One region of the Paenibacillus rhizovicinus genome, then DNA from elsewhere that is predicted to be linked to it. Evidence: riboswitches for the same ligand, from Rfam matches in the RefSeq annotation. Region 1 holds a riboswitch; the other holds the start of a gene.
The links. A riboswitch is a leader RNA that binds a small molecule or an ion and turns the genes downstream of it on or off. The one in region 1 is predicted to bind cyclic di-AMP.
Positions count from the first base shown of each region.

Region 2: another riboswitch for cyclic di-AMP. It lies ahead of GZH47_RS16060 (resuscitation-promoting factor); the one in region 1 lies ahead of GZH47_RS07845 (3D domain-containing protein).

Region 1 is NZ_CP048286.1:1,688,883-1,704,206, reverse strand. Features, by position in the region: gene map (type I methionyl aminopeptidase) at 1-324, opposite strand, end outside; gene GZH47_RS07905 (VOC family protein) at 686-1,144, shown strand; gene GZH47_RS07900 (AraC family transcriptional regulator) at 1,202-2,002, opposite strand; gene GZH47_RS07895 (sugar phosphate isomerase/epimerase family protein) at 2,164-2,931, shown strand; gene GZH47_RS07890 (Gfo/Idh/MocA family protein) at 2,970-3,989, shown strand; gene GZH47_RS07885 (phytanoyl-CoA dioxygenase family protein) at 4,057-4,890, opposite strand; gene GZH47_RS07880 (AraC family transcriptional regulator) at 5,077-5,982, shown strand; gene GZH47_RS07875 (CAP domain-containing protein) at 6,018-6,944, opposite strand; gene GZH47_RS07870 (AraC family transcriptional regulator) at 7,233-8,111, shown strand; gene GZH47_RS07865 (HNH endonuclease) at 8,134-9,261, shown strand; gene GZH47_RS07860 (CAP domain-containing protein) at 9,414-10,106, shown strand; gene GZH47_RS07855 (TetR/AcrR family transcriptional regulator) at 10,219-10,860, shown strand; gene GZH47_RS07850 (ATP-binding protein) at 10,945-12,090, shown strand; cyclic di-AMP (ydaO/yuaA leader) riboswitch at 12,145-12,340, shown strand; gene GZH47_RS07845 (3D domain-containing protein) at 12,443-13,276, shown strand; gene GZH47_RS07840 (polysaccharide deacetylase family protein) at 13,387-14,310, opposite strand; gene GZH47_RS07835 (acetylxylan esterase) at 14,551-15,324, shown strand, end outside.
Region 2 is NZ_CP048286.1:3,584,464-3,599,787, reverse strand. Features, by position in the region: gene GZH47_RS16120 (aminotransferase class I/II-fold pyridoxal phosphate-dependent enzyme) at 1-813, shown strand, start outside; gene tmk (dTMP kinase) at 879-1,505, shown strand; gene GZH47_RS16110 (cyclic-di-AMP receptor) at 1,595-1,924, shown strand; gene GZH47_RS16105 (YaaR family protein) at 1,942-2,385, shown strand; gene holB (DNA polymerase III subunit delta') at 2,481-3,455, shown strand; gene GZH47_RS16095 (PSP1 domain-containing protein) at 3,460-4,263, shown strand; gene GZH47_RS16090 (initiation-control protein YabA) at 4,359-4,706, shown strand; gene GZH47_RS16085 (tRNA1(Val) (adenine(37)-N6)-methyltransferase) at 4,814-5,593, shown strand; gene rsmI (16S rRNA (cytidine(1402)-2'-O)-methyltransferase) at 5,590-6,489, shown strand; gene GZH47_RS16075 (AbrB/MazE/SpoVT family DNA-binding domain-containing protein) at 6,601-6,855, opposite strand; gene GZH47_RS16070 (HD domain-containing protein) at 7,128-8,444, shown strand; gene GZH47_RS16065 (TatD family hydrolase) at 8,466-9,233, shown strand; cyclic di-AMP (ydaO/yuaA leader) riboswitch at 9,418-9,626, shown strand; gene GZH47_RS16060 (resuscitation-promoting factor) at 9,863-11,008, shown strand; gene rnmV (ribonuclease M5) at 11,211-11,765, shown strand; gene rsmA (16S rRNA (adenine(1518)-N(6)/adenine(1519)-N(6))-dimethyltransferase RsmA) at 11,771-12,667, shown strand; gene yabG (sporulation peptidase YabG) at 12,823-13,698, shown strand; gene veg (biofilm formation stimulator Veg) at 13,850-14,122, shown strand; partial or broken gene GZH47_RS16035 (small, acid-soluble spore protein, alpha/beta type) at 14,304-14,477, shown strand; gene ispE (4-(cytidine 5'-diphospho)-2-C-methyl-D-erythritol kinase) at 14,811-15,324, shown strand, end outside.

The DNA.
Region 1 (15,324 bases):
CCAGGCGGAATCCGCGAGCCAGCCATTCAAATTAACGACCATGTCGATCGTGACGATGTCGCCGTCCTTAAGCTGCGCGGCAGAAGGGAAGCCATGGCAAATCACGTCGTTTACGGACGCGCAGGTCGCGTAGGCGTAACCTTTATACCCTTTCTGCTCCGGCGTTGCGCCTTGCTGCTTCAAGAACTTCTCGACGAATTGGTCGATTTCGTTCGTCGTGATGCCCGGCTTGATCATTTTCTTGATTTCGCGGTGGCAGGCCGCTAGAATTTCGCCGGCTTTGCGCATTTGTTCGATTTCGTCTTTGGTTTTTATAATAATCATGTCACACCTCTTTAATCGCTAATTATAGAGAAAAAAACGGTCGAGGTAAAGAAACGAGCTGCCCGGGAGTCCTATGACGGCAGCTGCGATCGTCACTGAATCGTATAGGCAAAAGTACGTTTGCCGAGCGGGTACGGGAAGTTGACGCAAATGGTAATCGTCTGCTACGATTGATGTGAACGCGCGTTTACAGCGGAAGAGCAATGGTAATGAATCAATCGCAATACGAGGGGTTGTTCCATACCGGGAAGCGCAAGGCGGGCGGCGAATTGTCAATCATTTGTAAGCGCTATCAATAATGAGCATACAACAGGATAGCTGGATAACCCCTACTAATGGATGAATGGAGTGTGCTGGGAAGATGAGCAACAATGGACTGTTAGGGAACAATTTCGTGACGCAGATCGGTATTCTTGTTCATGACATCGAGGCCGTTTCTCGGAGGTACGCCGATTTCTTCGGTATCGAGCAGCCGAACATCATCGTTACCGGACCGATGGAAATCGCGCAGACGGAGAACCGCGGCGAACCGACGCCGGCGCGGGCCAAACTCGCCTTCTTCAACATGGGCTCGCTGCAGCTGGAATTGATCGAACCGGACGAGCATCCCAGCGCATGGCGCGAATATTTGGACGAGCACGGCGAAGGCCCGCATCATATCGCTTTCGTCATCGAAGGCATGAAGGAGAAAGTTTCGCTCCTGGAAGGCAAGGGCATGCAGCTTCTTATGAAAGGCGAATACACGGGCGGACGATTCGCTTACGTGGATACGTTCAACGAGCTCAAAGTGATGATCGAGCTGCTGGAGAACGATAAGTAAAACGATAAGGAAAACGATCAGCAAGCCGGCTTCGGATCGTTAGCCGCCGAACGCCGCTTACTTCATCCGGTAGGCTGCCGGCGGTACGCCGTACTTCTTCCTGAACACGCGGAAGAAGTACGAATAACTGCCGAAGCCGCATGTTTCCGCTACCTGCTCGAGCGTCATGCTGCTGTATTTGATCCGCTCGATGGCCATGGATAATCGGACGTTTTGGGTATACTGTATGATGGTCAAGCCATAGCACTCCTTGAACAAATGGACGGTCCGCGATACGCTCAGGCCGACATGGGCGGCAACGTCCGAGACGGTAAAGGAGAGCGCGGCTTGTTCGTCGACGAAGTTCTTCATGCGGGTGGCCACGAACGACTTGCCCTGCAGTTCGGATTGCGTATCGATGGCGCGGTCAAGTCCCAAGCACAGCGCGCGGAGCAAATAATCGGCGAGCTCAAGGTCCTCCGCCTCGAAGCGGCGTTTCTCCAGGATCAGCGCCTGCCAGATTGACAGCCAGCGTTCGTCCGGCACGACCTTGACCTTCTGTTTGCGCTCTTTGCGGTTCCACCATTCATCCAGCCATTCACCGCGGCAGATGACGAAATAATCGCCGCTCGAAATGCCGGCGGCATCCGGGGAGGAATCGTCCGTTTGCTGCGCGTGCACGTTGAGATTATAGGAATCGCCAGGCTTGAACAAGAGCAGGTCGCCGGCTTCGATGCGCTGCATGCGGCCGTCGACGAGCGCTTCGCACGTGCCTTCCGTTTGGAGTCGGAACAAGTACGCGCGCAGTCCTTCGGGATTTGTCATTTGGAAAGGCTGCGCATGATAGGAATAGCCGCAGCTCATAATTTCGGCGAACACGGTCACTTACCTCACTTTGCAGCAATATTGGACATGTCACTGTTATATAATACATCGCGTAATCGCTCATTATCTACTATAATGAGTGTCAGATTGGTAAACTAACAATGGCGTAACCGGCGCAAGCGCGCCCTGACGCACATCGAAAGGACGAGCAGAAGATGAAAATCGGATTGCAAATGTATACACTTCGTGACGAAACAGCTAAAGATATGAAAGGTACGCTTCGTAAAGTAGCGGCCATGGGATATGAAGGCGTAGAATTTGCAGGTTACGGCGACGTGCCTGCCGAAGAAATGCGCGACCTGCTGAAAGAACTTAACCTGGAGGCATTCGGCAGCCACGTGAGCCTTGTTAACCTGCAAGAGAAGATGGACGAAGAGATTGCTTACCTGACAACGATCGGCGCATCCTACGTCGTTTGCCCTTGGATCCCGGCTGATAAAGTTGCAGAAGGCGAATCGTTCTGGCGTTCGCTGATCGAACAATTCGTCGGCTTCGGCGAGCGTCTGAAGCAAGCCGGCCTGGAGTTCGCTTATCATAACCATGATTTCGAATTCAAGACGGAAATCGACGGCGAGTTCGTATTCGACGCGATGTACACGAAAGTTCCGGCCGACCTGCTTAAAGTCGAAATGGACATGGGCTGGGTGCAATACTCCAAACAAGATCCGCTCGCTTATATTGCGAAATATGCCGGCCGTCTGCCGCTGATTCACTTAAAAGACTTCCGTCAAGGCGATGGCACGGGTCAAATCGACACGGTTGAGCTTGGCCGCGGCGATCTTCCGCTGAACGACATTATCGCTGCCGCGAAGAAAGCGAACGTGGAATGGCTCATCGTCGAGCAGGATACATGCGCGAACCCGCCGCTCGAGTCCGTTCAAACGAGCATGGAATGGTTGAAAGAAAACGGTCATAAAGCCTAATATAACTTGGATCACAAACTAAAGGAGCCCTTATACTCATGACAACTATTCGTGTAGCTGTAGTCGGCTGCGGCGCGATCGCGCAGCGCCGCCATATTCCGGAATACGCGGCGAACGCCAACGTAAAGCTCGTAGCATTCGTCGATCCGCTTCTGGACCGCGCCAAGAAAATCGCCGATGCGTACGGCGCGGAAGCATTCGCTTCTTACGAAGAGATGCTGGAGAAAGTCAAACCGGATGCAGTCAGCGTATGTACGCCGAACTATCTGCATGCGGAAGTGTCGATCGCTGCGGCTAACGCCGGCGCGCACGTACTGGTCGAGAAGCCGATGGCTTCGACAGACGAAGAAGCGGCTGCGATGATCGAAGCCGCAAGCAAGAACAACGTTCACCTGATGGTCGGCCACAATCAGCGTCTGATGCCGCCGCACGTGAAAGCGAAGGCGATTCTGAAGACCGGCGCACTCGGACGCGTATTGACGTTCCGGACATCGTTCGGCCACCCGGGCCCCGAAGCTTGGAGCGTTGACGGCAGAGACAGCTGGTTCTTCCGCAAGCCGGAAGCGATCATGGGCGCAATGGGCGACCTCGGCGTTCACAAGTCCGACTTGATGCGCTACCTGCTGGACGATGAAGTCGCGCAGGTAACTGGCTTCATTGGCACGCTGGACAAGAAAGATACGGATATCGACGATAACTCGACTTGCCTTCTTCGCATGAAGAGCGGCGCGATCGGCACGCTGGTCGCCAGCTGGACGTACTACAAAGGCGAAGACAACAGCACGGTGCTGTGGTGCGAGAACGGCGTTATGAAGATCGGCACGGATCCGAAGGATCAAATTATCGTTGAGCTTCGCGACGGCACGGTGGAGAAATACAATGTCGGCGCGATCAGCACGAACGATAAACAGGAAACGAGCGGCGTAGTCGATGCATTCGTTGAATCGATCGTCACGAATACGAAGCCGGCTATTTCCGGCGAAGAAGGCCGCAAATCGCTTGCCGTCATTCTGGCAGCATTCGAATCGCAAGCGACCGGTAAAGTAATCAACTTGTAATTCATGCATGGGTTCTATAGAAGAAGCCCGGTATCGATAATCGATACCGGGCTTTTCTGTATGCGCCTTAAGCTTTATAGACGAGCGGATTAAGCGGCGAGGCGGCAATATCGCCCGGCGCCAATCCCGGGAACCAGCCGCGCAGGTCGTTGGCGCGAGATTTCGAATCCGGCTCGGCAATGCGCACGCCGTCTTCGATATAGATAATGGTCATGACTTCGCGCATCGAGTCGGTTGGATTGCCCGGCGCGGAGTGGAGGGTCCAGCCTGCATGGAACGTAGCGTCGCCGGCCGCAAGGGCACCGTAGTTCGTCGTCGGAAGCTGCTTGCCTTCGATAAACGAGCCGAGCGTCTTGTGGGATTCGTCGGAAATTTCCTGACGGGACAGATAGCCGAAGTTTTGAGATTCGTCTACGAATGTCATCGATCCGACCTCAGCCGATACGGGAACAAGCGGCATCCACAGCGTGATCGTATTCGGCGTATCGAGCGGCCAATAGATTTGGTCTTGGTGCCATGGCGTGTGGCCGCCGCCCGGCTCCTTGAACAGCGCCTGGTCGTGATAGATCCGAACGCCGCTGACGCCCATAAGCTCTGCGGCGATTTTGGCAAAACGTCTTGCCATCACGAAGCGCTTCGCTCCTTCGTTCAGCTGCCACAAATTGCCGATTTGGATAAAGGCTTTGCCGTATGTGTCCCGTTCTTCCACAGGCTTGGTATTGTAATTATGTTCGCGTACGACGTTTGCAATAACAGGTTCGTAAGCGTTGATTTCATCTTGCGTCGCGATGCTATTGAGCTTGATATGCCCGTTCTTCTGATAAGAAGCGATTTGCTCTTGCGTGAGCGCGTAATCTTCGTCAAGCGATGGAAGCTGCGAGTAATTGGTTGTCGTCGACATCGTCGTTCAACGTCTCCTTTGAGTCATCCGCCCGGATGGTTGTAGTAGGTGTATGGAATATCTACATTATAGAGCGGCAACCTGCTGGAATCTTTGTAACAAATCGCTGATTCTTTTGTCAAAAACAACTGCCATCCGCTATACTGAATCTTAATATAAGTACGTCCGGCAGGGAGATGAACGTTAATGTATTTGTCTGAATTGATGGCAAAGCAGCCTATAGTGCCTTACATTCGCGAGAGCGATTTTGCGGTTCGCAAGCCATGGACGGTGGCGGCGAGGACATTGCTCGATTATTTGCTCGTGTACATCCAAGAAGGGGAATGCCTATTCCACGTAAACGAGCAAGCCTATGATTTTCGCGGCGGGGATTTTTGTCTGATTCAACCGGGCAGCCTGACGGTGCTGGAGGGGAAAACGAATTCGATCACGCCGTTCGCCCATTTGGACTGGTTTTACGATGAGCGCAGGGAAGAGCGGTTCCCGACGCGTCCCGGGCAAATCGACATTACGCCGTATCGGCATTTGCTGCAGCCGCGCTTGAACGATCTGCAGGGCATCGACATTCCCGTCCGCTTGCGTCCGAAACAGCCGATTCAGCTGCGAAGCCGGTTTCTGGAAATGGTCGAATGCTGGCAGCACCGCAACCCGCTTATGCAGCTCCGGGCGCAGACGCTTGGCGCGGAAGTGCTGCACACGATTCTAGAGGACCATTCGGAAGACTTGAAACAAACGGAGAAATCGGCGCCGCAGCCGATGAATTGGATGACGTCGTTCATTTCCTTCCGGTTGTCGGAACCGCTGTCCGTCTCCGAAATGGCGGCCAGGGCGAATTTGTCTCCTTCCCGCTTCAGCGCCAAATTCAAGGAGGAGTTCGGCGTGGCGCCGCATCGCTATTTGCTGCAGCTGCGTATTCAGCATGCCAAGGAGCTGCTTACGAACTCGGCCCACGGCATGGAAGAAATCGCGGGCTATTGCGGATTTGCGGACATTCACCATTTTGCGAAAATGTTCAAGAAAGAGGCGGGAGTTACTCCGGGCGCATTCCGCAAAGCCGGACAAACGAACGAAAGCACGGTTCCTTCCGAGTAGGGAAGAAGCCGTGCTTCGCGGTTAATGCCTAACGTTTAAGGACGAATGAACTCCTGCGTCCAGTACGGGCTCATGTTGCCGCCTTGGGCATAGCCGACGCCAAGCTGCGTATAGTTGGCGCTCAGGATGTTCTGGCGATGGCCCGGGCTGTTCATCCATGCCGTCATGACGGCATCGACGGATTGCTGGCCGGCCGCGATATTCTCGCCCGCATAGGAATAGTTCACGCCGAATGATTTCATCATATCGAACGGACTTCCGTACGTCGGGGACTGGTGATCGAAGTAGCCTTTGTCGCGCATGTCGGCCGATTTGGCTTGCGCTACTTTGTTCAAGCTAGTGCTGAGCGTCAGCGCTTGAACGCCTGCTTTGGCACGTTCCGCATTCACTTTTGCCAAGATTTGATTGGCGATGTTGGAATTGACTCCCGTACCGGCACCAGCCCCAGTACCTGTGCCTACGCCAGTACCCGTGCCAGTGTTGCCTGCGTTCCCCGTATTGCCTGGGTTGTAAGAACCGGTATTACCCGTATTGCCTGTATTGCCCGTGCCGCCGTTGTAATTGCCTGCGTTTCCGGTGGTGTTGCCGGTAGTGCCATTGTAGTAATTCGCGGAACCGGGATACATCTGACGCAGCCAATCGTTCAACGGATTGAGATTGATGTTGTTCAGCGTCTTCGCGCGCATCGTGCCGTCGTAATTGTAGGAATTGTAGGAATTGTAGCTGCCTGCGTTGTAGCTGCCAGTGCCCCGATCATTGCGAATGATGCCGTTGTTGTCAGTCCGCGCGTTCAAGCTGTTCATCGGCAGACGGTCGACGGTATTCGTTCTGATGCGATGCCCCTCTTTGCTGGCCGAGTGGTACGTGCCGTTCGGCGATGTGTCGCGAACGGAGTTATAGATGATTGCACCTACGCCAAAAGCCAGCACTAATCCGAGCAGCGTTCCGAAAAATCTTTTCATGAGTATCAAGCTCCTTTCTAACCACTAATATGTTCAGCGGCAAAAAGGGCTATGCGATACGGGACGAGGAAGATCAAGCAAGTTGCCCCACGATCAGGACGCCGCCGCCGCGAGGGTAATCACGCCGGGTAGCGTTGGGACTGAGAACCAAACCATATAACATTTTGGGCAGCTGTACGGCTTTCGGTTCCGCTCGGCTTCCTTTGGCATGAATAGTGATAATAGGCAGATTTTATGGTAAGCTGAAGCTGATGGATATTTAAAATACGATTGGCAGGATATGATAATATGGAACAGCTGGAAGGGCATAAGAAAATCGTGATCAACGGGCATATGAGCCGCTATATGTTCACGCTTGGCGAATATGACCTGCCGCTCTATATGGATAGCATCGGCTTTAATCCGGAACAGGAATCTATAGATCGCACGAAGGGCTACCCGAATTTTCACTGGCTGCAAACGATCGAAGGCGAAGGCGAGTTCCTGCTCAACGGGCGCCGTTATTCCCTCCCGGCAGGCAGCGGATCCATGCTGTTTCCGGGCGTTCCCCATTCTTACGCGGCCAAAGGCGGGAAGAAATGGTCCACGCTGTACGTTACGTTCGGCGGGGAGCTGGCAGCTTCGATGCTGGCATCGCTAGGCATTCGCCATACGGAATGGCTGCATTGGAACGAAGACGCGCCGATTACATCGCAGCTTCTCGGCATGATCGAGCAGATCAAGAAGGACGACGATCGGACGGGCCTCAACGCCTCGGCGGCGCTGTATCGATTCTTGACCATGATCAAAATATACGGGCAGAAGGGCGGACGCTCTTCGGTCTATCAATATTTGGAGAAATTAGACCCGCTGCTGCACTGGCTTGACGAACACTACGGGGATCCGGAAATTGGACTTCCGGACATGGCGGAGCAGCTTGAGATCAGTCCGCGGTACTTGAATTCGCTGTTTCGGCAAGCTTTCGGCATTACGGCATACGCTTATTTGATTCGGCTTCGCATCATTAAGTCTAAAGAGATGATGAGTTTCGGCGATAATAAGCTGTCCATTAAAGAAATCGCCCAATTGTCGGGCTACCGGGATTCGAGTCACTTTATTGCGGCATTCGGCAAAGCGGAGGGCATGACGCCGGAGCAGTTCCGGAAGCTGCACGGACTTTTGATATGAACGATGAGAACGGAGCGAAAGCATGATGATCGAGTTGAAACCATGCACGGCCTGCGGTCAGGAGAAGCCGCTCTCCGCCTTTACGAAACGGTCGGGAAGCAGCAGCAGGCGCGGAACTTGCCGGACTTGCCTGCGCAAGCGCAAACGGATCGCGGATCCGCCGGCAGCGGCAGGCGTTACGGATCGTTCGGTCGAGGCCGTAATGGCGGCTGCTTCCGAGCAGGGAATGCCGCCGACGGAAGGCGAGACCGGCACGGCTGTGCCGAAACCAAGCCGCAAGCGCCGCCGCAGGAAGAAGAAGCAGGCAGACCTGCGCCGCGAGGACAAGCAGGATGAAGCGGACTTCCTAGAGATTGCGGATACGGCCGACGAGCCGGCAGACGGGCCGGCGGACATGCCGGCCGAAGCGGACGAGCCTGCAGCTGCAATAGCCGCGGTGCCGTCGAAGCCGAAGCGCAAACGCCGCCGCAAGAGGAAGAAGCAAACGGATTTGCGGCGTCCGGATACGCAGGAACCGAAGGATGCCGCCGAAGTGCCGCAGGCATCCGAAGAAGTGGAAGAAACGCCAACAGAAGAGCATGCCGGCCATGAACCGTCGGCGTCTCCGCGCAAACGCAAACGTAAACGCCGCCGCGGCAATGGCAAATCCGCGAAACGGAAGCCGGCAGCGGAAGCAAGCGAGGCGGAGTCGGCCGTCGTGCGGCCTCCGGACCGGATCATTATCCCCGTCAAAGGCAGCTTCTCCTTCAAGACTTCCATGTTGAACGACCGCGGCCGCGGAATGATCCGGCTTCGCGGCAAACGCGAAACGGGCAAGCGCTGGTCGACGGAAATTCCGATGGAAATGGCCGTCCGCATGGTGGAGGAAGGCGCGGCGGGCATCATTCATCCCGGACTCATTCACAAGCTGTACACCAAGACGGATTTCCGTCTGCTCGTGCTGCAGCGGGATGATTATATTTGCCGCTACTGCGGAAATTTCGGCGATACCATCGACCATGTGATGCCGAAATCGAAGGGCGGCTTATCGACGCCGGCGAACTGCGTATGCGCTTGCGCGGACTGCAATTTGAAGAAGGCGGACAGCCTGGATTACGTTGACGATGAAGTGCTGCAGCACTTCCTGTATCAGAATCCAAGCATGATTTAAGCCGGGAAATTCGCCGGTTTCTCGAGCGTTAGGGAGCCTTAGGAAATTCAGAGTGGAAGATTTTATGAGATGAAATGACGATTCTCACGTGTTACCATGGGTGGCGTCGGAAAGACAGACGGTCACATATCGAACACATGAGGAGGATTTTCATGAAGATGCAACCAATTCGAACAGGTGTCGCAAGCGTACTCGCAGCAAGTTTAATCGTTCTCGGAGCAGGAGCAACACTGCAGAAAGCAGAAGCAGCCTCCGTGAATACTTCCGTATCGTATAAAGTGACGAACAGCGATACGATGTACCTGATCGCCAAGAAATACGGAGTCAGCCTAAGCGCGTTGATCGCTGCGAATCCATCCATTGCGAACCCGAACGTGATTTGGGCAGGCATGACGGTGAAAGTTCCCGTAACAAGCGCCGGCGGTTCGACATCCGGCGGAACGACGGGATCGGGCACGACGACGAACACGGCGGATAAAAGCACGTTCGCCGCGCAAGTGGTGACGCTCGTGAACAAGGAACGCGCCAAAGCGGGCCTGTCCGCGCTGAAATCCGATACGCTGCTGACGAAAGTCGCGCTGGATAAAGCGAAGGATATGTATGCGAACAATTATTTCGATCATAATTCCCCGACGTACGGATCGCCATTTGATATGATGCGTGCCTACGGCGTCGCTTATTCTTACGCAGGCGAGAATATTGCCAAGGGACAACAAACGCCGCAGGAAGTCATGACGGCGTGGATGAACAGCGCGGGACATAAAGCGAACATCTTAGGCAGCCACTACGGCAAGATCGGCGTTGCTTACTATAACGGCGAATGGGTACAGGAATTCACTTCCTAATCCGCATCGCAGACGCATAAAGCGGCCCTTACGGGGCCGCTTTTCTTTACATAGCGGCCGCCTTCGCTTATTATGTAACCATTGGTTACTAAATAAAGGGGCTGAATTCGCAATGATTTCGAAGCGCAAACAAATGACGGAAGACATGAAGACCGCGATCCGGCAGTCCGCCGCGGAACTGTTCGCCGAGAAAGGCTATTTGCACGTGACGATGCGCGAAATCGCCAAGCAGGCCGGCTGCTCGCATACGGCGATTTATTTATATTTCAAGAACAAGGAGGAACTGCTGCAGCAAATCGCCATTCCGTCGCTGCTTGAGCTGGAGGACGCATTTCTGACGGAGATGGCGAATCAAGCCGGGACGCCGTTCGATCGGCTCGTGGCGGTCTGCAATCGGTTTGTCGCGTTCTGCTTACGCAACGGCAGTCTGCAGACGGTTCTGTTCATGACGGGCTCCGTGCGGGTGGACGACCCGGCCCCGGCGCTCGAACTCAATGTGATCCGCAATCGCATATTCGCGCATTTGAGGCAGGCGCTGCAGCTTGTCGTCGGTCCGGATCTGGCGGATAGCGGCAGCGAAGACGAAGAAGCGGTGACGAACCGCGCACGCGTGCTCTTTTATTACGTGCAGGGCTTCGTTAGCACGTATACGGGGCATTCGGAACCGACTGAAAGTTTATTATTGCGGGTGCTGCCGATCTTCAAGGACGGGATTGCCATTATGACGCGCGGAATGACCGCGAAACCAGTTTGAAACAAAATTAATTGTTTTTAATGCCGAAGGGATTGGCCTGACGAAAGCGAATTCATCAAGTAGAATCGTTTCGGAGGTTGGGACATGAGGCGGAAAGCCATCTATTGCAATCGCTTGCTTGCTTTAACGGTGAAACGGAAGCTCGAATTGAAGATAGCCGCGGCGAAGGAAGCAGTAAGCGAGCTGGGACCGGATTCCATGAGCTATCAGCGGTTGATTAAATATTTGCCCGAACCTATCTTCGTCCATGACGGCGAAACGGTTCTATTCACGAATCAAGCGGGCTTGCGTTTGCTGGGCTTGACGGAGGCGGATTTGCTCGCGAATCCCGAAGTGCGCCGCTACGTACATCCTGACTGCCGCGAGCAAGCGAGAAGGCGGCTCAAGAAGGTGTTCGAAACGGATGAGCCGAGCGATTTCGCGGAATCGAAGCTGATCAGCGTCTCCGGCGAAGTCATCGATGTCGAGGCCTCCAGCATTCGAATCCGCCACTACCCCGGCAGAGGGACGGTCATCCAGAGCGTGTTTCGCGATATTCGCGACCGCAAGAAGGAAGAAGAAGCGCTAATCCAGTCGGAGAAGCTGTCGGTTGTCGGCCAAATGGCGGCGGGCATTGCCCATGAGATCCGCAATCCGCTCACGTCACTTATCGGATTCTCCAAGTTTCTGAAGACCCGAATCGACAGCTATCACGATTATTTCGATATTATGCTCGTTGAATTGGACCGGATTAATTCCATCGTGCAGGAATTCATGGCGCTCGCGAAGCCGCAAGCCAATCAGTTCCGCCAACACGACCTGATCAAGATCATCCAGAGCGTGCTGACGCTGCTGGAGACGCAGGCCATTATGAATAACGTAGAGCTCAAAGCCGCGTACAACGTGGATTCGGCCATGCTGCTGTGCGAGGAGAACCAGCTCAAGCAGGTGTTCGTCAACGTGCTCAAGAACGCGATTGAAGCGATGCCGAAAGGCGGCACCGTCTCGATTGTGCTCAAGTCATCCGGATCCCGTAACATTACCGTGTCCATTACGGACCAAGGCATCGGAATCCCCAAGGAACAGCTGCCTTTGCTCGGCGGCCCGTTCTTCACGACGAAGGAGAGCGGAACCGGGCTCGGCCTGATGGTTTGTTACCGCATCATTGAAGGCCATCATGGTAAAATCAACATTTCCAGTCACGCCGGCAAAGGGACGACGGTCACGATTTCCCTTCCTAAAAATGGTTAAAACATGCCGAGTGGTCGAATTTACCGGTAGGTTTGGCAACATTGCTATGTTATTCTATAACGCGAGCCGAAACGATACTCGTACGGGGGATCTTTTGGAGCTTAATAGCTCCGTTCCCGTCATCTGATGACCATCACATGACGGGTTCACCGCGCCTTGGCGCTGGGGTGAATCGCACTTCTACGTGCGTAGGGTTGAACTCCTCAATCCGAATCCGACAACTAACCTCGCAGGCCGCATGCGACGACGACTTCTTTGCTCCGCTTCTGTCAGCGGTTCGGTCATCTTCGCGATGACGTGATAGATTTGTTTACTCGGTCTATGACGTAAATCAAAGGAGGCAATCGACAACATGAATCACATCTGGAAGAAGGGCATTGCAACGGCGGTGCTCGGCATTGCCATTCTCACGCAGACGCACGCGGCGAACGCGCAGGCCATGTACAAGGCGAATGAAGAGGATACGTTCTGGAAACTGTCGAACAAGTTCGGCGTAACGGTCAATTCGCTCATGCAAGCCAATCCATTCGTGGACGCGGCCAACATCTACGAAGGGCTGCAGCTCGTTATTCCTGATTCCGCCCATGCAGCATCCGCGCGGGTCGAAGGGCCGATCGCGACCAAGGAGAAGCCGGCGGCAGCAAAGAAAATGGAAGCCGTCAAACCGGCTCCAAAAGCCGTAGCGGCTGAAGCAAAATCGCCTGAAGCGCCGAAGGCAGCTAAGAAAGTCGCGAAAACCGCGGTGAAAACGACCGCCAAGCAGACGAAGAAGACGGCATCGAAACAGGCACAAGCAAAGACGGCCAAGAGAGTCGCGGCGAAGAAGCCTGAGCTCGATCACGTGAGCGTCAACGGCAAGTCGTACGTGTACACGGACGTCATGCAGGTAAAAGCAAGCGCCTATACGGCCGCGGCCTCGGAGAACGGCTGGGGACCGGTCGACTACTTTGGAAACCCGTTGAAGCTTGGAACGATCGCGGTCGATCCGGACGTCATTCCAATGGGCAGCAAAGTGTACATTACAGGCTATGATTACAATGGACTTCCGTCCGGCGGAATGATGGCCGTGGCAACCGATCAAGGCAGCGCGATCAACGGTAACCGGATCGATATTTTCGTTCCGCAATCCCAGAAGTCGGCAAGCGCGTTCGGATTCCAGAACGTCAAAGTGTTTATTCTTAATTAGCCGCGTATTACCGGCTAAGACGACAGCCATAATTTATCGAACGTTCATGATGAGTCATACGAATAGCAAAACGAACAACGGCAGCCCCGGCGGGCTGCCGTTGTTCGCTTTCATTGGAGCTTGCGTCCGGCTGGCCGTCCGAGCAGCTCGGGCAACGTGACGATAACGTAGCCTTTGCTGCGCAGCAATTTGATCAGCCGCGGCAGTGCGGCAATGGTTCCGGACAGATCTTGTCCCTCGCCCCCGCCGGCATGCTGCAGAATGATGGAGCCCGGCTGCAGCGTTCTGCGGATATTAATCAAGATGGACTGGCTGTCCAAGCTGCGCCAATCCTGGGAATCGACATCCCAGTTCACGACCGTGTATCCCTGGCTTCTCAGCCATTCTACCTGTGCAGGCACGATTTCGCCGTAAGGCGGACGAACGAAACGCGGGCTGTAGCCGACGAGGGGCCGAAGCGTCCAATCCGTTCGTGAAATTTGCTGCTGCATGGCATAAAGCGAGATTCTGGAGAAGACGGGATGATTCAAGGAATGATTGCCGACGATATGGCCTTCCCTGACCATGCGGCGCACAAGAGCGGGATGGGCTGCCGCTCGCTGGCCGACGACGAAGAAGGTGGCCCTCACTTTATAGCGGGCAAGCGTTTCAAGCACTTGCGGCGTATATCTGGGATCGGGCACGTCATCGAACGTGAGCGCGACTCGGCGGTAGCGCCGGGGTCCCCAAATCACGAAGGAGCCTGGATACTGCTGCTGCAGGGCGACCCAGGATATCGGCTTGGCGCGATTTCGCTTCTTGCGCTTGCGCGTCTGGGCAGAGAAGGCGTTCTCATCGACTGAGGGCTCGGCGGGAAGCTGCAGCCTTTGAAGCTTGTGCTGGCTCTGGCCCTGGCTGCTGCCAGCAGGGGGATCCGATGCGGCCCGTACGCGTACGGCCCCTCCCTGTAACGACGCGTCCGCAGAACCGGAGGACAATAGCGTCCATGCCAGCGCGAGCAGCAGCGCTTTCCGCGGTCCCCGAAACATCCGCATATTCTTCCCTCCTCGAAATACAAGTCTTTATAAGTGCGAAGCTTACATATAAGCTTATATTTCACCGGAATGAAACGCGCTGCGCCGCCTTTGGACCGTCGACTGCCGTTTCACCTTTGATGATGTCATTTTGCCCTCAATCGCGCCGAACATTCAACAAAAAGTCCAGATCGGCACTTTACAGCGCCCGTCCTTAGAACGTAACATAATAAGGAATCATGTATGAGAAGGGGAGAGCAGATGCCAACAATCGATATGCCGCTGAAAGACTTGCAAGCGTATTCAGGAATCAATCCGAAACCTTCCGACTTCGATGCTTACTGGGAACGGGCGCTGACCGAAATGCGGGGCCTGGACCCTGCGATCGAACTCGTGCCAAGCGCGTTCCAAACACCGACAGCCGAATGTTTCGATCTTTATTTCACGGGCGTCAAAGGCGCACGCATTCATGCCAAATATGCCAGACCGCGCCATTCGCAGCAGCCGCATCCGGCCGTCGTGCAGTTTCATGGTTACTCCGGCAATGCGGGAGAATGGGCAGATAAACTAAGTATCGTTTCGCTCGGCTTCTCCATCTTCTCGCTCGACTGCCGGGGGCAAGGCGGCTCTTCCGAGGATACGGGCGGCGTTATCGGGAACACGCTGAACGGCCATATTATCCGCGGGTTGGACGGCCATCCGGACAATCTGCTGTTCCGTCACATCTTCTTGGACTGCGCGCAATTGGCCGGAATCGCCATCGACAGCCCGGAAGTCGATCCGGAGCGCGTATACGCGATGGGCGGATCGCAGGGCGGAGCGCTCACGATCGCTTGCGCCTCGCTTGAGCCGAGAATCAAGAAGCTTGCGCCTGTCTTCCCATTCCTCAGCGATTATCGCCGCGTGTGGGAAATGGATTTGGCGAAGGATGCGTATTCGGAATTGAAAACGTTCTTCCGTCACTTCGATCCGCAGCATGTGCGCGAAGATGAGATTTTCACGAAGCTTGGCTACATCGACATTCAGCATCTGGCT
Region 2 (15,324 bases), 1.9 Mb from region 1:
GTCCAGTCTACGCATAAGACGCTTCAAGCACTTACCATGGGAGCTATGCTGCATCTGCAAGGTGAACGAATCAATCGTCAAGCTATTGTTGAAGCGCTGCGAATGATCCAAAGCTCCAGTCCCTCGTATCCCATCATGGCCTCGCTTGATATTACCCGGGCAATGATCGAAACGCGCGGACATGAGATGTTCGAGCGAGGATTAGAGGCCGCCGATGCTTTTAGAAGATGGGTAAACGAACAGGATGGATATCGTATTGCAGAGGCTGCAGCTGACGGGGTGAAGATCGATCCGCTTCGTATTTCACTTTGCGACGCTACAGGCAAATTAACGGGATTTGATTTGCAGAAGAAGCTGGAGGCGTTTGGCTGTTACACGGAGCTGGCTGACTCCACATACGCGGTGCTTATCTTCGGCATGGAGGCTTCAAGCACGGATGTAGATCGACTGCAGCAAGCTTTACTTGTCATCCAGAAGGAAGTAAGCGAAGAAGAGGCAATTCATGCGCGCTACTCGGGAACGCATCATTCGACCATGCAATCTCGACTATCGGCACCTGTAAAATTCAGCAGATTCGGCGTCAAGTCATCCAGCGGCAGAGGCATAGAACGAATTCGTCTGGAAGAGGCAGAGGGACGTTATTCGGCAGAAGCTGTAATTCCATACCCGCCAGGCATTCCCTTGCTTTATGAAGGGGAACTTATATCTTCCGAGGTCATAAGGGTTATTAAACAGCTTGTTGCCGATGGGGCGAGATGCCAGGGAGCCGTAGATCAAACGATGCGTACGATTGCCGTTTCCGCAGAACGGTAGCACGCATTTACGCGTTTGATTGGCTTTGATATGATAGGGGTATTAAAAGACAGAGGAGTACGGCTGTGGAAAAAGGGTTGTTTTTGACATTTGAGGGCGGAGAAGGCGCAGGCAAGACGACATTGATTGAAGGGCTCGCCCAAACACTCCGCAGTCAGGGCAGAGAGGTGCTGACCACAAGAGAACCAGGCGGCATTCCGATCGCGGAACAGATCCGCCGGATCGTGCTCGATAAGGGAAATACCGAGATGGATGCACGCACGGAGGCATTGCTCTATGCGGCCGCCCGGCGTCAGCATCTAACCGAGAAGGTGCTTCCTGCACTTGCTAGAGGGGAAGTCGTTATTTGCGACCGATTTATCGACAGCAGTTTGGCTTACCAAGGATACGCGAGAGGATTGGGCGTCGAAGAGGTAAGATCCATCAATGCGTTTGCGATAGGTGATCATATGCCGGCGTTAACGTTCTGGCTTGATGTCTCTCCAGAGATCGGTTTGGCTCGTATTCATGCGGGCGATGGCAGAGAAATCAATCGTCTTGACTTGGAAGGCCTGGCTTTCCACGTAGCGGTAAGGGAAGGATATCTGCGGCTCTTCGAGGCGGACCCCGATCGGATCGTCCGTATCAACGCGGAGCAGACACCAGAATTCGTTTTAAATGAGGTTCTTTCGATACTTAATGCGCGAATTTGAAGGATTTTTTACAATCCATGTCAAATAATATAGAGAGTCATTCTTGTTATGATGAGCGTCACCTGGGAAGTATAATGGGAGGGATTAGGATGAAATTAGTTATTGCGATTGTTCAAGATAAGGACAGCAATCGACTGTCGAATGCGCTCGTCAGAGAAGGCTTCCGAGCTACAAAACTCGCGAGTACGGGCGGGTTCCTGCGTGCGGGCAATACGACCTTCATCATCGGGATCGAAGATGAGCGTGTTCATGAAGTGTTGAATGTTATCCGTTCCAACTGTAAAGTTCGCGATCAGCTCGTTTCCCCCGTATCTCCAATGGGAAGCACGACCGATTCCTACATTCCATTCCCTGTTGAGGTACAGGTCGGCGGCGCGGCGGTATTCGTCATCCCTGTCGAACGATTCGAACATTTCTGATTGGGCGTGAGTAAACGATGAAAATCAATCCCGGCTGGCGTCCATTAGGTACCGATCGATCGCGTCCGGATGCGGGTGCAAGACCCGTTACGATCAAGAACTTCGCGGATGTCATGAACGTGCAGGACGAACAGCGGACGATCGAGCAGCTTCAGGAGAAGCTGAAGGATATTCATAATCAAGGCGAGCGCCTGGCACGCTCTATGACGGTTAGAGAATTAAAACTCTATCGTCAAATGGTGAAGCAATTTCTAGAGGATACCGTCAGACGAGGCGTCGGCATGAGAGAAACGCGCGGATTCGACCGTCGCGGCCGAACGAAGCGGTATAAGCTGTTGGACGAAATCGATGCTTCGCTTATCTTGATGGGCGAAGAGCTGCTGGACAGCGAAGAGGGACGGCTGAAACTCCTTCAATCGGTAGGCGATATTCGCGGCATGCTGATTAATTTATTTTTCTAATTGAAAGCGGCGAAAGCCGCTTCTTCTTCAAGTTATAGAAGAAATATTCGTAATGTTGAAAGATGGCGAAAGCCGACAGAAAGGATTTTTGAGCTATGAGCATTGCGCAGCTTGCCGGACAACCTAAGGCGAAACGCATCTTGCAGTATGCGCTGACTAGCGGCAAAGTGTCGCATGCCTATTTATTCAGCGGACCTGCGGGAAGCGGGCGCATGAAGATGGCCATGGCTTTTGCGAAGGCGTTGTTTTGTACAGAAGCAGGCGACGACGCATGCGGCCATTGCCTGGAATGCCGTAAATTCGAGCATGGCAATCAGCCTGATTTGCATATCGTCGAACCGGACGGCAGTTCCATCAAAATCGACCAAATTCGCGAGCTCCAGCGCGAGCTTGCTTATCGTAACATAGGCAGCGATCGTAAAATCTATATTATGCAGCGGGCGGAAACGATGACGCTTCAAGCAGGCAACAGCCTTCTGAAGTTTCTGGAAGAACCGGGATCGCCTATTGTGGCCATGCTGCTTACCGAGAACGGACAAGCGATGCTGCCGACGATTCGATCGCGCACGCAGCTCGTAACGTTCATGCCGCTTGCGCCGCAAGAGATGCTGCAGACGCTTGTTAATGAAGGCCTGCCTCAGCTGCCAGCCCGCGCTGCCGTTCACTTGGCCTCGGGTCTCGATGCATGCAGGGCGCTTATCCAGCAGAATGGGTTTGCAGAAATGAGAAACGTAGTGATACAATTGGGAAAGGACAGTCTGAACCGGTTCACCGCGGCGATGATGTCCTTGCAGCAGATCATGAAGACGGAGCTTGGTGAACAGCCGCAGCTTCTTTTGTCATTGTTGATGCTGTGGTATAAAGATATGATTCATTTTCAAGCCGGAAGACATGAGTCGCTCGTTTTTATAGATCAGCTTGATTGGATTGGCAAACAGGCATACGCGCGTCCGGCTGAGGGCTGGGTGGCATGCCTGGAATACACGCTGGAAGCGGGCAAACGCATACGCGCACACGTATCGGCGCAATTGGCGCTTGAGCAGCTGCTGATCCGCGTACAGGAGGGGTGAATAATTGTATACTGTCGTGGGTGTCCGCTTTAAGAAAGCGGGCAAGATCTATTACTTTGACCCCGTCGATTTCCAAGTGGACAAGGAACAATACGTCATTGTGGAAACGGCAAGAGGGATCGAGTATGGGAAAGTCGTGGTAGGACCGAAGCAGGTCGGTGAATCGGACGTGGTCCTTCCGCTGAAGAAGGTCATTCGCATTGCGGGAGACAACGATGCAAGAATCGTCGACGAGAACAAATCGGCGGCTCGTAACGCGTTTGCGACTTGTTTGGAGAAAATTCGCGACCATCAGCTGAAGATGAAGCTGGTCGATGTCGAATTTACGTTTGACCGCAATAAAATCATTTTCTATTTTACGGCCGAAGGACGCGTCGATTTCCGCGAGCTGGTCAAAGATTTGGCAAGCGTCTTCCGTACCCGGATCGAGCTTAGACAAATCGGCGTCCGTGACGAAGCGAAGATGCTGGGCGGCATCGGTCCTTGCGGACGCGTACTTTGCTGCTCGACATGGCTTGGCGACTTCGAACCGGTGTCCATTAAGATGGCGAAAGATCAGAATTTGTCGCTTAATCCAACGAAGATTTCCGGATTATGCGGACGTCTGATGTGCTGCCTCAAATACGAACACGACAATTATGAAAGCGTTCGTGAGGAACTGCCGGCCATTGGCAAAGTCGTTGTCACCTCGTATGGGGAAGGCAAAGTAACGGGTATCAATGCGGGTTCGAAGTCAGTGTATGTGCAATTATTCGATGTCGGCGGCAAACCGAAAGAATTACCGCTTGATGATGTCGTCGTAAAGTAAGGCCAACCGGCCATGTGAAATCCGAAGCTGTATAGCCTTGGGGTGGAAACTTGAAAAAAGACATTTTTAGCGAAATTAGCAATTTGGAAGCGCATATGGGCAGCTTGTACACGGAGCTTGGTTCCATGAAGCAGAAAATCAAGGCGCTGCTTGAAGAAAACAACCGGCTTAGCATAGAAAACGGACAGCTGCGCAAAGTATTAAAGCGGGAAACGGCAGCTTACACGCCGAAACCGGAGCCAATCATCGTCGATGAGACGGTAGATGAGGCCGAACCGCACGAGGAACAGGTATTGACGGGCGATCCTTCGGCAATCGGTCAAGGCTATGACAACTTGGCACGACTTTATCATGAAGGTTTTCATATTTGTAACCTGTATTATGGGCATTTGCGTACGGAAGGCGATTGCTTGTTCTGCCTTTCGTTTCTCAATAAAGATTAATAGGAAGCATCTTCGCGGCCGACAAACGGCGCGGTTAGTTTACAAGACCCTCTAACACAGGGTCTTGTTTGCATATTAAAGATGAATGAAGTAAGGAGCAGGGATACGTGGTTAAAGAAGTGGTATTGGCCGATGGCGAAAGACTCGATGATTTATTGACGCATCAATTACATATTATTCAAAGCCGGGAGGTTTTCAGCTTCTCGATGGACGCCGTGCTGCTGGCTCGTTTCGCTGCTGTACCGCCGCGCGGCAAGATCTTGGATCTGTGCAGCGGCAATGGCGTGATCCCGCTGCTGTTGACGACGCGTACGAAGGCGACGATCGATGCCGTGGAAATCCAGCCGCGGCTCGCGGATATGGCGCGCAGAAGCATTGCCGCGAACGGATTGGAAGACCGTATCACGGTATACGAAGGGGACTTGCGAGAGTTTCACAAGAAGAATGGGCATGGTATGTACGATGTTGTCACGGTGAACCCTCCATATATGCCAGCCGGTACGGGGGATCAGAACGAGAACGAGCATTTTGCCATGGCTCGCCATGAACGCAATGGGACATTAGACGATATTGTCGCAGCTTGCGCAAAGCTTGTCCGAACGGGCGGCCGGGTTGCAATGGTTCATCGTCCTTCCAGGCTTATTGAAATTATGGAGACGATGCGCAGGTGGAAGCTGGAACCGAAGCGGATGCGATTCGTTCATCCGAGCGCGGAGGCCGAGTCCAATATGGTATTGATTGAAGCGGTCCGGGATGCTAAGCCGGAATTAAGGATGCTTCCACCGCTGATCGTATACAATGAGCAGCGGCAATATAATGAAGAACTGATGCGTATTTACTACGGAGATCACGCAGTCGATGCTGCGGCGAAGGAGACGGGCAAATGATCGTGCAGCACAGCTTTCAAACAACCGGAAAGTCCGGGAGCCAAACCGCCGGAACGTTATATTTAGTAGGAACACCGATCGGTAATCTGGAGGATATGACGTTCCGGGCGATACGTATCTTGAAGGAAGTCGATATGATCGCCGCGGAGGATACGAGACAGACCCGGAAGCTGCTGGCCCACTTTGAAATCAATGCTCGGCTTGTCAGTTATCATGAGCATAATAAGGATGCAAGCGGGCCGGAGCTGATTCGATTACTGGAGTCCGGTCAGTCTATTGCGCTCGTAAGCGATGCGGGACTGCCGGCGATTTCGGATCCGGGGGCGGACTTGGCAGCCGCGGCAGCAGAGCGGGGGCTGGCCGTCGTGCCGATTCCGGGCGCGAATGCGGCATTATCGGCGCTCATCGTCTCCGGCCTGCCGACGGAGCGGTTTCTCTTCGCGGGTTTCCCGCCGCGCGATCGCAAGCCGCTTACCGCTTGGTTGAATAAGCTGCAGCGGCAGGAAGAGACCCTGATCTGCTATGAGTCGCCGCATCGCATTGCCAAGACGCTGCCCGTGATGCTGGAATTATGGGGAGATAGGAGAATCGCGATGGTCCGCGAGCTGACCAAACGGCATGAAGAAATCGTCCGCGGTACAATCACGGAGTGCATGGCTTGGTTAGAGGAGCATCCACCCATTGGCGAGTACTGCCTGGTTATTGCAGGGATCAGCGCCCTTGAAGCAGCAGCTGCGCAGCAGGAAGAGGGTTCATGGTGGACTTCGCTCAGCGTGGAAGAGCATGTGGCTCATTATGAGGCGCAAAACGATGACCGTAAGGACGCGATTAAAAGGACGGCCGTAGATCGAGGGCTTCAGAAGCGGGATGTTTATAATGAAGTCATGAAGAAATAAAAAAAGACCCCCCTGGCCATATTGGCCCAGGGAGGCATCAAGGAGTATGAAAAAGGTTAGAATTAACAAATTGGATAATATCATTATAACCTATAAAATTCGTTTTGTCTCTTATTTTGTAATAGGAGTTGGCATTTCCGTCAAACAAACATTGCAGACGATTTTTCCTTTAAAATAAGCGACGTTTTCGGCGTTTCCGCAGAAGATACAAGCAGGCTCGTATTTCTTCAGCATGATCCGTTCGCCGTCTACGTAAATTTCCAGTGCATCCTTCTCTCCGATGCCCAACGTGCGGCGCAATTCAATTGGAATAACGACGCGACCGAGCTCATCAACTTTGCGAACGATACCAGTAGATTTCATCATAACTATCATTCCCCTTTCATATTGTTCAGTCGCCACGATTCGACAAAATTCTATCAATTTATGTCTTAATAATACCAACGTTTCCCATAATAGTCAACACGCTCTCCATGGCGAACAAGAGCAGTAACAGCCACAATTTCTCTACAGTAAAGCATTCAAATATACTTAATATAGTACAACAACGCCGTACATATTGGAAATAGAAATGTGACACAATTCGACAATTGTTCGACAATTATGTCGAAATAACGAACGATGGGAGAGTGTGTAAAATGGCTGATGGACAATCCAAGGAACGTCTTCCCGAAGAAAAAGTATTCAAGGATCCGGTTCACAAATACATTTATGTGCAAGATCAGTTGATCTGGGATTTAATCAATACGCGTGAATTCCAACGCTTGCGCCGTATCCGGCAATTGGGAACTTCGTATCTGACTTTTCACGGAGCCGAGCACAGCCGATTCTCTCATTCTCTCGGCGTTTACGAAATAACCCGAAAAATTATTTCCCAATTCGAGCGAAGCGGTTACGCCGGCTGGCCGAAAGAAGAAAAGCTCGTCGCCCTATGCGCCTCGCTGCTTCATGATATCGGACATGGCCCGTTCTCCCATTCTATTGAAGACGTGTTTGACGCGCACCATGAATCTTGGACCTGCCGTATTCTACTCGAAGATACCGAGATCAATCAAGTCCTTCGTCAATTCGATCCTTCGTACCCCGAACGGGTCGCTGCGGTGATCTGCAAAACCTATCATGAACCGATCGTAGTCTCCTTAGTATCGAGTCAAATGGATGCGGACCGCATGGATTATTTGCTTCGGGATGCTTATTTCACGGGGGTTAATTACGGTACCTTTGATTTGGAGCGGATATTGCGGGTTCTAAGGCCGCATCAGGGACGGATCGTCGTCAAGGAAAGCGGGATGCACGCCGTCGAGGACTATCTCATGTCTCGTTATCAAATGTATTGGCAGGTTTATTTTCACCCGGTGACGCGAAGCTCGGAAATTATCCTCAGGCAAATATTTCGCAGGGCCAAGGAACTTCACGGGGGTGGCTATACCTTCAAATGGATGATGTCACCGCTCGAGAAGCTGATTTCCGGGACAATCGATATTAGAGATTACCTGGCGCTTGACGAAGCGCTTGTTCAGACCGCCTTCTCCGCATGGGCAAACGAAGCGGACGCCGTGCTGTCTGACTTATGCCATCGCTTCTTAGACCGCAGGCTCTACAAGTACATTACGATGGATCAGCCGGACGAGAAGCTGTGGCAGGAAATCCGAAACCAGTTCAGCGCCATTGGCCTCCATCCGGAATATCACCTGGAAATTGACTTTCCGTATGACATGCCCTACCATGTTTATCGTCCGGGCTCGACGAAGCGTGCGGATAAAGAAGAAAAACCGCCGATTCTGCTGCTGTCGGGAGAGGACCATTTGTCGGAAATCTCTCGACGTTCCGATATTGTCCGCTCCATTACAGGCATCCATCAAGGGAAGTATCACTTGTATTACCCGGAAGAGCCGCTGCTTGAATCAGCGCACCGGCTGCCCGCGAATATACGCGAATTATTTGCTTTAATGTAGAAAGGGGTTACGTTCAACGTTATGTTAATCGACACGCATACGCATTTAGACTCGCATAAATTCGACGAAGATCGCGAAGAGGTTATTGAAAGAGCATTAGCAGACGGCGTACAGAAGCTGATCAATGTCGGCTTTAACCGGGAGACCATCCCTACGACGATCGCGCTTGCCGAGAAGTATCCATTCATCTATGCAGCCATCGGTTGGCATCCCGTCGACAGCATTGATATGCAGCCGGAGGATCTGGACTGGATCGCTTCATTATGCGATCATCCCAAGGTCGTGGCCATCGGTGAAATCGGTCTCGATTATCATTGGGATACGTCGCCGAAGGACGTTCAGCAGCGCGTTTTCCGGCAGCAGATCGCTCTTGCCAAAGAGAAACGCAAGCCAATCGTCATTCATAACCGCGACGCGCATGAAGATGTCGTGCGGATTCTCCGGGAGGAGGGAGCCAGCGAAGTTGGCGGGGTGATGCATTGCTATTCCGGCAGCTGGGAAACGGCGAAACAATGCCTCGATATGAACTTCTATATTTCCTTCGGGGGACCGCTTACATTTCAGAATGCGAGGGTACCGAAAGAGGTCATGGCTAAGGTGCCGCTGGACCGGCTGCTGATCGAAACCGATGCCCCTTATCTGGCTCCTCATCCCCATCGCGGAAAGCGAAATGAATCGGCTTTCGTCCGTCTTGTAGCAAATACGATGGCGGATATTTTAAGCAAATCTTTAGAAGAAATTGGGGAAATTACGAGCGAAAATGCAAAGAGATGTTTTGGAATCTCATGAAAACGAGACTGAAAGTAAGCATTTAGGAGAAATCCGGTGATAAAAATGATTTTTGATCAGAAAATCGCTTGATTTTCACGGATTTTTCCTTGGAATTCACTAAAATCGTCATTAATCAGTTCTTTACAATGTGCAGCGCTAGACTGTATCATTCATTTCAGAGCTACAAAAGATGTATTCGTTTTCCAATTAATCGCTTAATCTCCGGCAAACGGAGAGCGGGGGAACCAATTGTTGAAACTGTTCGTATCATAGCGGACAGCAGAGACATTGAAAATCTTCTTGGGGTGAATTTCGCAGTGGGATGCATGAAGTTTTCGCTTCCCGAGCGAATAGGGCGACTCTCACGCCCGAATCCGACAGCTAACCTCGCAAGCGTCTATAAGAGAGATCAACCTCGTGCATGCAATCCATGCTCCCATTTTCTAATGGAAGCCACGAAACAGATCCTCTGTCGTCGGGCTTCTTTTTGTTTGAATAATGCGTAAACTGACGACATAGGGTGTATCGTGGAGGTCGCAAGCCGGGGAGGAATATGGAAAATGCGTGCTAAGCACGCTAATACTTTATAGTCGCGTCTATTATCATGCATAACAAGGCGGCGGGGCTATGTAAGGAGGACCGAAGAAGTGGGAGCACTCCAGCTTAAGGACACCCATGGGAAACGATCATCCAGCATGTCTTTCGCATTGCGATGGAAGCATGAGAACGTGCGTTTAATTGTGCTAAGCGCCATGATCTCAATCGCTATGACTTTCATGTTTTTGGTGTTGTTGTACGGAACGGCTGACAAGCATGTCTCCGTAGTATTGAATGGACGAGAAACCATTGTCTCCACGAAACAATGGGTCCTTCAACGCCTACTGGATGAACAAGCCATAACTATTGGCACGCACGATAAGGTGTCGATGCCGCTGGATGGCGGAATAAGCGACGGCGACCGGATCATCATCGATCAGGCGGTACCGCTTGTTGTTAAGGCTGATGGCAAAGCAAAGACGTTGTACACGACAGAGAGAACTGTACAGGCGGCGATCGATCAGGCTGATATAGAGGTTCGCGGTCAAGATAAGGTATTCCCTTCGCTAACGGCTGCGCTAGAACCCAATATGACCATCACGGTCACGCGGATCGACAAAAAATACTCCGAGACGACTTACGACGTTCCATTCACGGTCGTGAAGAAGAACGACGAGAAACTCGAGCTCGGAAAACAAAAGCTTGTCCAGCCGGGCAAGCAAGGTAAAGTCGTCAAACGTTACGAGACGGTCTTTGCCGACGGCGTACTCGTTTCGCAATCGCTCGTCGAGAAACTGACGCCGCAGCCGGCGGTGAATCAGGTGGTCTCGGTCGGAACGAAGAAACCCGAGCCGAAAGTAGCTGTGCTGTCCGCCAAGTCCCAATCGTCCACGATGACGAAGCGGGGCGTTACGTTCAGCGCGAAGAGAGTGATTAAGAACGTCACGCTGACGGCTTACTCTGCCGGCGTTGCATCGACGGGCAAAGCGAAGGGCCATCCGGAATACGGCATTACCGCATCGGGTACGTATGTTACGGAAGGTCGTACGATTGCAGTCGATCCGAAGATCATTCCTATCGGCTGGTGGGTCTATATTGAAGGCATAGGCTTCCGCCGGGCTGAAGATACGGGCAGTGCCGTCAAAGGCAATAAGATCGACGTGTATTTCGAGAGCGAGTCTTATGCGAATCGCTTCGGACGGAAACGGGGCTACACGGTATACGTGCTGGGACCGAAAAAGCCGGAGTCTCTATAGAAACCCGGTTCGTGCAGTCATTTGATTAGCTCTGTGAGGAAGGAACAGGCTGCGCTGTATGCAAAGGCAGCGATAACCGTTTCTTCTTCATTCATATCGTAATTCATGCTTAAATATGCCATGATAAGGAGAGGCGCTGCCTCTTCTTTTTGCATGTTTGTCTGATTCGAATGTTTGGTTTGAAAGGAAGGTATGGGCGTCCATGATCAAGGAAATCATTGTCGTCGAAGGCAAGGACGATACGGTGGCCATCAAGCGTGCCGTTGCGGCCGAGACGATTGAAACAGGCGGTTCCGCTATCGGCGAGGCCGTGCTGAAACGAATCGAGCTGGCGCAGCAGCGGCGGGGCGTTATTATATTCACGGATCCCGACCATGCGGGCGAGCGGATACGCAAAATCGTCGCGCAGCGCATTCCGGGCTGCAAGCACGCGTTCCTGCCGCAGTCGGAGGCCCTCTATAAGGGAGATATCGGCGTCGAGAACGCTTCTCCGGAAGCGATACGCCACGCACTGGCGAATTTGCGGACAGAAGCTGCCGAAGGGACTGGCGCATTGGCGGAGGTCACGATGGAAGATCTCATGCAGGCCGGTCTGCTCGTCCACCCGCAAGCGGCGGAGCGCAGGCTGAAGATGGGCAATCTGCTCGGAATCGGGTATGCCAATGGCAAACAGTTTTTTAAACGATGCTCTACGTTCCGGATTACGCGGGAAGAATTCCAGCGCGCGCTGCAAACGATGGAGAGCGAAGGAGAATAAACAGCATGACAGAAGGATCTAAAGCGACAGTGGATATCAGCTCGCCTAAGCGCACGAAGGACATTATCGCCAAATACGGCTTCACGTTCAAGAAGAGCCTCGGACAGAACTTCCTGATCGATCAAAATATATTGCGTAAAATCGTCGGTGCTGCAGAGCTGGACGAAACGAAAGGCGCGCTTGAAATCGGCCCGGGCATCGGAGCGCTGACGCAGCAGCTCGCTTCCGAAGCGGGACGCGTTACGGCGATTGAGATCGACAACCGGCTGATTCCGATTCTGCGGGATGTGCTGTCGGATACGCCGAACGTGCATGTCGAGCACGGAGACGTACTGAAGCTCGATCTGCGGGAGCTGATGGAGAAGCAGTTCGCAGGACTAACCGGCGTTAGCGTCGTGGCGAATTTGCCTTATTACGTGACGACGCCGATTCTAATGAAGCTGCTGGAGGAAAAGCTGCCGCTCGAGAACATCGTCGTCATGATTCAGAAGGAAGTTGCGCAGCGCATGGCCGCGAAGCCGGGCGGCAAGGAGTACGGCAGCCTCAGCGTCGCCGTGCAGTATTACTGCGAGCCGGAGCTGGTCTGTATCGTGCCGCATACGGTGTTTATTCCGCAGCCGAATGTCGATTCGGCGGTTATTAAGCTGGCGCTGCGGGACAAGCCGGCCGTCGAGGTGGAGGACGAAGCGTTCTTCTTCCGCACCGTACAGGCTTGCTTCGCGCAGCGGCGGAAGACGATCGCCAACAATTTGACCGCGTATGTCGGCAAAGCTAATCGCGAGCTGCTGGGGCCCTTGCTGGAGGGCTGCGGCATTGACCCGTCCCGCCGCGGCGAGACGCTGTCGCTGGCGGAATTCGCCGCGCTCGCTCATGCGCTGCGGCAAGCAGGCCTGCCCGCATAGGCCTAGAGGCTTGAGATCAGCAGGGAAGGCGAAGGAAGAGGCTAATGCGTTGTTTAAAGGGCGAGCAGTCGTTTCTTCTTCCTCCGCAAAACATGATAAAGAAGCGCACCATCAGGGGCGTCTCCCCATAGGATAGACGAAGAGGTGATTTGCCCATGATGCAAGGGGACCTGGTCGTCCGCAAATCCTACGGCGGGGACGTCCTTTTTCGTGTTGCGACAATCGATCAGCAAACAGCTATTCTGAAGGGTACGGACTATCGTCTGCTTGCAGATGCACCCATAGTCGATTTATCGGTCGTTAAGGACGGCGATTTGCCGGTTGCCATCCGGCAAGCTCGGCTCAAGGCCGGAGAATCGACGCAGCGGATGCAGGAGGAGCGCGAGCAGCAAATCATTCAGCGGGAGCTGCTGCGGGCGCAAAACCAGAACCAGCCTTTCTTCGAGGTGCCTGGCAGAGTGCTGCATTTGGATGGCGACAGTAATTATATGAAGAAGAGCATGCAGCTGTACACGCAAATGCGCGTTCCTGCCCATGGCTTATTCGTGCATGAGTCACAAATGGCCGATGCCGTATATCGGCTGCTTCCGCAGATCCAACCGGACGTGATCGTGATTACCGGTCATGACGGCGTGCTGAAGAACCGCGAGCAGAACGATCTGAGCAATTTGGCATCCTACAAAAATTCGCAAAATTTCGTGGATGCGGTTCGAATTGCGCGGGATTACGAGCGGAACCGGGACGGTCTTATTATTGTAGCGGGCGCTTGCCAGTCGCATTACGAGGCGCTGCTGCAGTCCGGATCGAATTTCGCGAGTTCTCCTGGCCGCGTGCTCATTCACGCGCTAGACCCCGTATACGTGGCGATTAAAGCAAGCTACACGCCGATTCGCGAAACGATCAACTTGACGGACGTGATTCATGGGACGATCAGCGGCATCGACGGAGTCGGCGGTATCGAGACACTAGGCAAATATCGGGTAGGCCTTCCGAAACCCCGTACATTGACGGGCGTGAAGGCGACGGTATAAGTTGTTGCAGCCGGGATAAAATAGACATGGGATCGAAAAAATAAAGATTTTTTTTATTGACAATTTATTAAAACCGCTGTTATAATTAAATTTTTTTGACAAATCACCTGACCTTGGTTATAATGGACAAGGAAAGAGGTGGTAGTGCACAATGGCTAAAAATGCGCTATTGGAGATTAAACGCAGTTTGGAAACCCATGTCGGCTCCAAAATACGTCTTCGTGCAAACGGTGGTCGTCGAAAGACTATTGAACGGACCGGTGTATTAGAAGAAATCTACCCTTCTGTATTTATTGTCAGACTTGATCAGGAGCAGCATGCATTCAAGCGTGTGTCCTACAGCTACGCCGATATTTTGACGGCATCCGTTGAAGTGATGGTTGACAGCGACGATGGTCAGGTACGCATTACCTATATACAGTAACAAACAAACAAAATGTTTGATTTCTTGTAAGATGCGGGCAACAGCAAGCGCGAAGGCGTTTGGGTTGCTTGCATTTTTTTTGCGCGGGTAACGGTAGTCGTCTAACGGCCTGACTCGAATGAGATCGGGGAAAACAACCATACTAACAGTACCATGACGATTCCTAGGAGGAGACGACAACATGTCCCGAAGACGACGCGGTACGATGAGCGAGCAGTTAAAGAACGAGTTGGCCAAGGATCTTGGGTTCTATGACACGGTTCAGAAAGAGGGCTGGGGCGGCATTAAAGCGAAGGATGCCGGCAATATGGTGAAACGCGCGATCCAGATCGCAGAGCAGGCCGCAGCGAAGCAGCATCAGGCGCAGCAGGCAGCGCAAGCACAGCCGCCGGCGCAGAGCTACCGGGCACCGATGCCGGGCAATAACAATAACGCAGGGCGCTCCTATGCCGCTGCCGCACAGCCTAATTCAGGATCGGCCGCATCGACCATTCCGCCATATATGCAGCAAGCCATTGCCAACGCGCAGCACCATTCACCTCACATGGTTCAATAATGACGTATAATGACGGGATCAATCAGCTAAGATGGAGAGGATGCAGCAGCAAACTCGCCGACATCTTAGCTTTTCTTATGACCTTTTGTTATAATATGTGAAGTTTAATGATAATGGACGGGTGAATCGAACATGAAGATCTATGAGAAGGCGCCGGCCAAGATCAATTTGCTCTTGGATGTGATGCGCAAGCGCGAGGACGGTTTTCACGAAGTCGAAATGATCATGACCATGGTCGATTTGGCCGACCGTCTTGAAATGGAGGAGCTGCAAAGCGATTCCATCTTTATATCAAGCCAGGCAGGATACATACCGTTGGACGAGAAGAACCTGGCTTTCCAAGCAGCCAGGCTTATTAAGGATCGTTATAACGTTCGTAAGGGCGTATATATTCATTTGGACAAAAATATCCCGGTAGCGGCGGGCTTAGCGGGCGGCAGCAGCGATGCAGCCGCTACGCTGCGCGGATTAAACCGGTTGTGGCAGCTCGGCATCTCTGAGGACGAGCTCTGCACGCTTGGCGCGGAACTCGGCTCCGATGTGCCGTTCTGCGTGACAGGGGGTACGGCCATAGCGCGCGGACGCGGGGAGAAGCTGGAACGCATTCCGAATCCGCCGCAATGCTGGGTCATTCTTGCGAAGCCGC